Crateriforma spongiae: one gene and its partner. The protein of the gene in region 1 binds, or shares a complex with, the protein of each later gene. Links are inferred from orthologs where the notes say so. Each region holds a gene or a part of one and is shown in the gene's direction. Other genes may lie near its edges.

Region 1 (3,274 bases):
CGCTGGCCACCGATCCGGTCCGCCGCCAATTGACCGTGATGCTGGTTTTGCTGGCGGCGACGTTGACCGCGGCCTGGTGCTTTCGACCGCAGTCCCCTGCCCCGGTTGGTGACACGTCCCGAGCGTCGAATGCGCCGGCTTGGCCGGACGAGAAAACCCAGCGAACGGGGCTGGTCATTGATTTAAACGAGGCGCCGCTGCGGGAGCTGAATTTGTTGCCGGGGGTCGGTCCCGTTCTGGCCGGCCGCATTTTGTCGGATCGTCAGGCTCGCGGGCCATTTTCCGATTTGAACGATCTGGCGCGGGTGTCCGGGATTGGTCCCAAGACAATTGAGCGGATTCGCCCCTATGCTGTCGCTCAGGCGGCGTCTGGTTCGGCAACTGCCGATTCTCCTGTGCCCGACGGCTTCGTCGCCGCCCATCCTTAGTTGTCATCGGTGATGGAACAACTTGCGGGTCAGCGGGTACGCTGGGCATCCCGTGGGTAGAGTTTTTCGGCGTTCGGCCGAAACGCTTCGTTGGGATTTTTGGGCCCTTCACGCCCGCACGCCCTGGTTCGATCCATTGCCGTCAATCCAAAGCGTCTGATGACCACTGATTCGTCGACCGATTCCACTGCCAAGCTGCCCCGCGCCGATTTCCATTTGGCGTGTCCTTTCCCGCCGGCCGGTGATCAACCGCAAGCGATCGAGAAGCTGACGCGAGGGTTTGAAAGTGGTCGAGATTCGCAGGTTCTGTTGGGAGCGACGGGCACGGGGAAGACTTACACCATGGCCAACGTGATTGCCAACGTCGGCCGGCCTGCGATCGTCTTGAGTCACAACAAAACGCTGGCGGCCCAGTTGTATGCCGAGTTCAAGGAGTTTTTTCCTGAGAACGCGGTCCACTACTTCGTCAGCTACTACGACTATTACCAACCCGAGGCCTACATCCCCCAACGTGACGTCTACATCGAAAAGGATGCGTCGATCAATGAGGAGATCGATCGTTTGCGGCTGGCGACGACCAGTTCGCTGGTCAGCCGCCGGGATGTTGTGATCGTCGCCTCGGTCAGCAGTATCTACGGCTTGGGTTCGCCGGAAGATTACAAGCAACTGATCGTGGGATTGCGTGTCGGTGAAAACACGCGACGCGATCATCTGCTGTTGAAGCTGGTCGACATCCAGTACGACCGCAACGACGTCGCCTTTGAACGTGGCAAGTTTCGAGTGCGGGGCGATTCGATCGAGCTGTGGCCCAGCTATGAAGAATTCGCCTATCGCATTGAAATGTGGGGCGATGAAATCGAAAAGATCAGCATCATCAAGCCAGTCAGCGGCGAAGTCATCAAGGTCGTTGATCAGCTTTATATCTATCCGGCCAAGCACTTTGTGATGCCGGAGGATCGCATTCAACGCGCATTGCGTGTGATTCGCGAAGAGCTGGCGCAACAGTTGGAGACGTTTCAAAAGCAGGGCAAGCTGTTGGAAGCCCAGCGGTTGTCAGCCCGGACCAAGTTCGATTTGGAAATGTTGGCCGAAGTTGGGCATTGCCCAGGGATCGAAAACTACAGCCGCCCGTTGTCGGGCAAGCCACCGGGGGCGACCCCCGATACGTTGTACGATTTCTTTCCCAAGGACTTCATCACCTTTATCGACGAATCGCACGTGACCGTTCCTCAAGTTCGGGCGATGTATGCCGGCGACCGCAGCCGCAAGTTGACGCTGGTGGATCACGGATTTCGGTTGCCCAGTGCGCTGGACAACCGGCCGCTGAAGTTCGAGGAATGGGAACAGCGGAATCACCAGATTTGTTTCGTCAGCGCGACGCCGGCCGAATATGAACTGGGGCGAACCCGCGGCGAGGTGGTCGAACAAATCATTCGGCCGACTGGATTGTTGGATCCGGTGGTCGAGGTGGTTTCCGCTCGCGGCCAGGTTGCTCATTTGTTGGAGGAAATTCGCGACCGAGCGGCCAAGAACGAACGTGTCTTGGTGACGGCGTTGACCAAACGCCTGGCCGAAGACCTTTCCACATTCTTGCAAGAACAGAACGTGCGGTGTCGATGGCTGCACAGTGAATTGAACGCGTTCGAACGCGTGGATTTGTTGCAGGAGCTTCGCAGCGGCGTGTTCGATTGTCTGGTCGGCGTGAACTTGTTGCGCGAAGGCTTGGATTTGCCCGAGGTTTCCTTGGTCGCGATTTTGGATGCCGACAAAGAAGGTTTCCTGCGCAGCGAGACATCGCTGGTTCAAACGATCGGTCGTGCCGCTCGGAATGCCAATTCAAAGGTCATTTTGTACGCCGACAAAGTCACCGAAGCGATGCAGCTTGCGATCGACGAAACGGAACGACGCCGCAAATTGCAGATCGAATACAACCGCGAGCATGGGATTGTCCCCAAGACCGTTTTGAAAACGATCCGGCCGGGAATCGAATCCGAAGCGGCCAAGCACCGCAGAACCACGGCGGCGGCCAAAGAGGAAGAAGAAGCCGTTTACATCACGATCGAGTATGTCGACGCGCTGGAGCAAGAGATGCTGGCGGCAGCGGAAGACTTGGAATTCGAGCGTGCCGCGGCGTTGCGGGATCGCGTGATGCAGCTGAAAGACAACATCGGAAAACCGCTGTCGGAGATCGAACAGGATTCGTCCGGTTCGGGCAATGTCGGACGTCAGCGGAAACGTCGCAAAGGTCAACGCCAAGGATCGGGCCGGACAAAGGTGCCGCGGCCCAAGCGTGGATGATGGTTTGCGAATCGTTCCAACCGATGCATCGCAGTGACGCATCGTTTGGATTTTCATCCCATTGGATTAACGACCGACCAAACGGAATTCGATCGCCGACGACAGGATGAATCCGTCGTCGGTGCCCAGTTGGCCGTTTTGATAGCTGGCCATGTCCGACAGGAACTCAAACTTCATCATCGGGCGTGCCGCAACGCCGAAGAAGCAAGCTTCGGTACGCAGGGCGACCGAATAGGTGGTCGTGAATTCATCGATCGTTTCGACCGGCCCGGCTGCGGGCGTGAAGGTGCCGTTCAGGTCATACAGCCCCAGGCCAAAATCGATCCAAAACGGACGGTGACCGAACATGGATTCGAATCCAGCGACGACTTTACCGCCCGTGTAGTCGTTTTCCAGGTTGGTGCCGGCGAAGTCTTGGTCGAAGGTCATTTGGCTGAATCCGCCACCGGCCGAAAGGTCGGCAAAGCTGAATTCCCACGTGTCACGCAGCAAACCTTCGTAGCCGAACAGGCTGGTATCGCCCGCGTCGCCGTAAAAGATCGAACCTT
Region 2 (3,344 bases), on another replicon or contig:
TGGAAAAGGCGCGTCCGATCGAAGGCGGCATCCCGTTCGTTTGGGAAAAGCAACGCAACGACGTTCGCATCATCAAGGAAAAGATCGCCGATTACGTCGATCCGCCGCGTTTCTATCCTTTGATCGGACCGGCCCAACTGCACCACGCCCACTACAAGTGCACGGTCTACTTCGACGAAAAGACCACCGTCGGCTACCCGGTCCCGCACACGCTGCATGATCGCGAAGCAATCGAAGTGGTCTACATCGACCATAACCACTTCCACATGGTCGGCGACGTCGAACCTTACACGACACCCAACCTGTAAAGCCTCGCACACAGCGATCTGACCACTTTCTGACCGAAAGTTTGCGAACAGCCCGAACCGGCAACGGTTCGGGCTTTTTTTGATTGGCCACCATCCCATCGACAGGTCACGCCACTTTCCGTCGCCGACGCCGATCGATTCACCGCGTTTTTTTGCGGTCGGCGTCCTGTTCACCCCGCTCAAGCGGTGGGACAGGATCTGGGGCAAACGTTAAACTTGTTCAGGTACCGGCGGGCCGCCGTGATCTGGATTCCTGTTACGGGATCCGGGCAGACCGGCACGCCGATTCTGATTCGATGACTTCAACGTTTGGCAACGCCTCGGCCATGGATGCGATTCTCCGAGACCTGACCCCGCCCCAACGCGAAGCGGTCCAGCACATCGACGGTCCCTTGCTGATTCTGGCCGGACCGGGCAGCGGTAAGACCCGGGTGGTCACCCACCGCATCGCCAACCTGCTGCACCACGGAATCGACGCCCACCAAATCTTGGCGTTAACGTTCACTAACAAGGCGGCCGACGAAATGCGAACTCGGGTGCAAGGTCTTGCGCCCGGGCGTCCCGTTTGGATGGGGACTTTTCACCGGTTTTGTGCTCAACAGCTGCGTCGCTATGCATCGATGGTGGGGCTGTCGGAAAACTATTCGATCTATGACACGTCGGATTCGAAACAGGCGATGAAGCGGGCCATCGAAGCCGCCGGCGTCAGCACGACTCACACGTCGCCCGAACAGATCGCCGCGTCGATCAGCCATGCCAAGAACCGGTTGATCCCGCCGGAAATGATGACCGACGCTTCATCGATGACCGCCCGCGATGCGATCGCCGCACGCGTCTATCCCGTCTATCAGCAACAACTGTTGACGTCCAACGCGGTCGACTTTGATGACCTGCTGTTCCACTTTGCAAGATTGCTGCGCGAAAACCCCGACGTCCGCAGCAGCCTGGACCAGCACTATCGCTACATCATGGTCGACGAATACCAAGACACCAACTTGGCCCAATACGCCATCGTCCGCGCTTTGTCGATCCAACAGCCGAACTTGGCCGTCACCGGCGATCCCGACCAGTCGATCTACGGTTGGCGCGGCGCGGATTTGAATAACATCCTGGACTTCGAAAAAGACTATCCCAACGTCACCACCGTTCGGCTGGAACAGAACTATCGCAGCACCCCGAACATCTTGCGTGTCGCCGACCAACTGATCCGCTTCAACCGTCGACGCAAGCACAAGGAATTGTTCACCGATCACCCCGAAGGCGATCCGGTCGTTCTGCGGATTTATGAAGACGGTTATGAAGAAGCCGACGACATCGCGGACCAAATCCTCGATGCGATTCACAACGAAGGCTTGCGGCCGCGTGATTTCGCTGTGTTCTGCCGAATGAACGCGCTGACCCGATCGCTGGAACATGCGATGCGAAAGCGGGGCTTGCCCTACCAGATCGTCAACGGGTTGGAGTTTTATCAGCGCAAAGAAATCAAGGATCTGTTGGCGTATCTGCATCTGATCAACAACCCCAATCACGACGTCGCCCTGCTGCGGGTGATCAACACACCGACGCGTGGGATCGGCGCGAAAACGATCGCACGAATCCAACAGCATGCCGATCGGCTGGGCATTCCGATGTTGGAAGCCGCCCGACGTGCCGACGAGATCGAATCGCTGCCCAAGCGTTCCGCTTCGATGGTGCTGAACTTCGTGCGTCTGTACGACCGCCTGCGAGTCAAAGCGACCGCGACGCTGGAAGACCTGTTGCGATATCTGGTCGAAGAGACACAGTTCAACGATTACCTGGAACGGACCAGCGTCGAAAGCACGACGAACAATCCGGTTGCCAACGTCGACGAATTGATCAACGCGGCGGTGGAATTCGATCTGCAGCATCCCGACGAAGGCTCACTGGAACTATTCCTGGAACAGGTGGCCCTCGTTTCGGACGTCGACGCGTTCGAAGAATCCGACGATCGGGTGACGTTGATGACGCTGCACGCGGCCAAGGGATTGGAGTTTCCTCGTGTCTTCATCATCGCGGTCGAAGACGAACTGTTGCCCCACCGCAGGTCTCGCGAAACCGAAGCTCAGTACGAGGAAGAACGGCGGTTGTTGTTCGTCGGAATCACCCGCGCCAAACAGTGGCTGCAACTCAGCCACTGTAAACGGCGTAGCATCCGGGGCGACATGCGACCGGTGGTGGCAAGTGCCTTCTTGACCGAATTGCCACGCGATGACATGCGTCTGGTCGAATCCTCCGTCGACCGCGACTTCTTCGAAAACGAATACAGCGACGGCGGCTATCCCGACAGCTGGGATTTGCCGGCAATCCAAGTCGGCGATGATGCAACGGCATCCGATGACCAGACGTCTCAGGTGCAACCACCCGTCATCACCGATGAAGATGTTTGCCAGTTGCCCGATCACGAGGGTGATGACGATGTCGTGCGCGAAGCCGTCGCCACTGAATCGTCGTATCGGCGAACCGCCAAACGCGGAAAAGCCAAAGTCTCCATTGCAGGTGGGCTGAAAACAGCAGCCGACCTGATGGCCGCCGGCGCGACTCCGCCCGGAGCCTACCGCGAAGGCGCCGTGGTCTCGCATCCAAGTTACGGCCAGGGAACGATTGTCGCGGTCAGTGGCCGAGGACCAAAACGTAGTGTGAAGGTAAAATTCGCGGACGAAGAAGCCAGTTTTCTGATCGCCTATGCGGCGGCCGATCTCAGTCTGGTTCAATAGGCAACCCATTCAGCACAAGGCATCCATCCGATGGACACATCCAATCCGCACGGCCGATCGGACGACGGCAAACTGCCCACCGTGGATCCTGTTTCCGGTGACCAGCCCGAGATCCATGGTCACGAAGTCATGCGAATGATGGTCGAAAGCGGACAAGCCTATGACGCCGATTCGCTGCAGACCGCGATCATTGAACGATTCGGCGTCACGGCTCGCTTTTGTACCTGCAGCGCCAGCGGCATGACGGCCGCCGAACTGGTCGTCTTCCTGGACCAACGCGGCAAGCTAACCCCGACCGACG

What was found.
Region 2: the proteins of uvrB (region 1) and HFP54_RS14770 are in contact, whole or in part, in a crystal structure (PDB 7EGT), measured with the Thermus thermophilus proteins. The link is inferred for Crateriforma spongiae from one-to-one orthologs. Residues at the interface, in WP_096411307.1 of Thermus thermophilus: Glu23, Leu25, Arg26, Asp27, Gly28, Glu29, Arg30, Phe31, Arg55, Glu326, Asp327, Phe328, Glu379, Ser382, Gln383, His398, Gly400, Arg401; in WP_096412145.1 of Thermus thermophilus: His654, Arg656, Phe657, Gln666, Asp668, Glu669, Lys680, Arg681, Leu682, Ser683, Lys685, Tyr686, Ala687.

Annotation. Positions count from the first base shown.
Region 1 is NZ_JAAXMS010000001.1:425,543-428,816, forward strand. What follows is about bases 206-3,156. They hold uvrB (excinuclease ABC subunit UvrB), read left to right. Parts: upstream 206-587; coding sequence 588-2,726; downstream 2,727-3,156. Other genes in these bases: HFP54_RS01590 (ComEA family DNA-binding protein), read left to right, coding at 206-428; HFP54_RS01600 (hypothetical protein), read right to left, coding at 2,793-3,156. Outside these bases: more of HFP54_RS01590, read left to right, coding at 1-205; more of HFP54_RS01600, read right to left, coding at 3,157-3,274. UniProt on the Escherichia coli protein: The UvrABC repair system catalyzes the recognition and processing of DNA lesions. A damage recognition complex composed of 2 UvrA and 2 UvrB subunits scans DNA for abnormalities.
Region 2 is NZ_JAAXMS010000005.1:161,493-164,836, forward strand. The notes cover bases 318-3,338. They hold HFP54_RS14770 (ATP-dependent helicase), read left to right. Parts: upstream 318-634; coding sequence 635-3,043; downstream 3,044-3,338. Other genes in these bases: HFP54_RS14775 (YecH family metal-binding protein), read left to right, coding at 3,155-3,338. Also shown: HFP54_RS14765 (hypothetical protein), read left to right, coding at 1-308; more of HFP54_RS14775, read left to right, coding at 3,339-3,344. UniProt on the Escherichia coli protein: A helicase with DNA-dependent ATPase activity. Unwinds DNA duplexes with 3'-5' polarity. Translocates on single-stranded DNA with 3'-5' polarity. Initiates unwinding more efficiently from a nicked substrate than double-stranded DNA.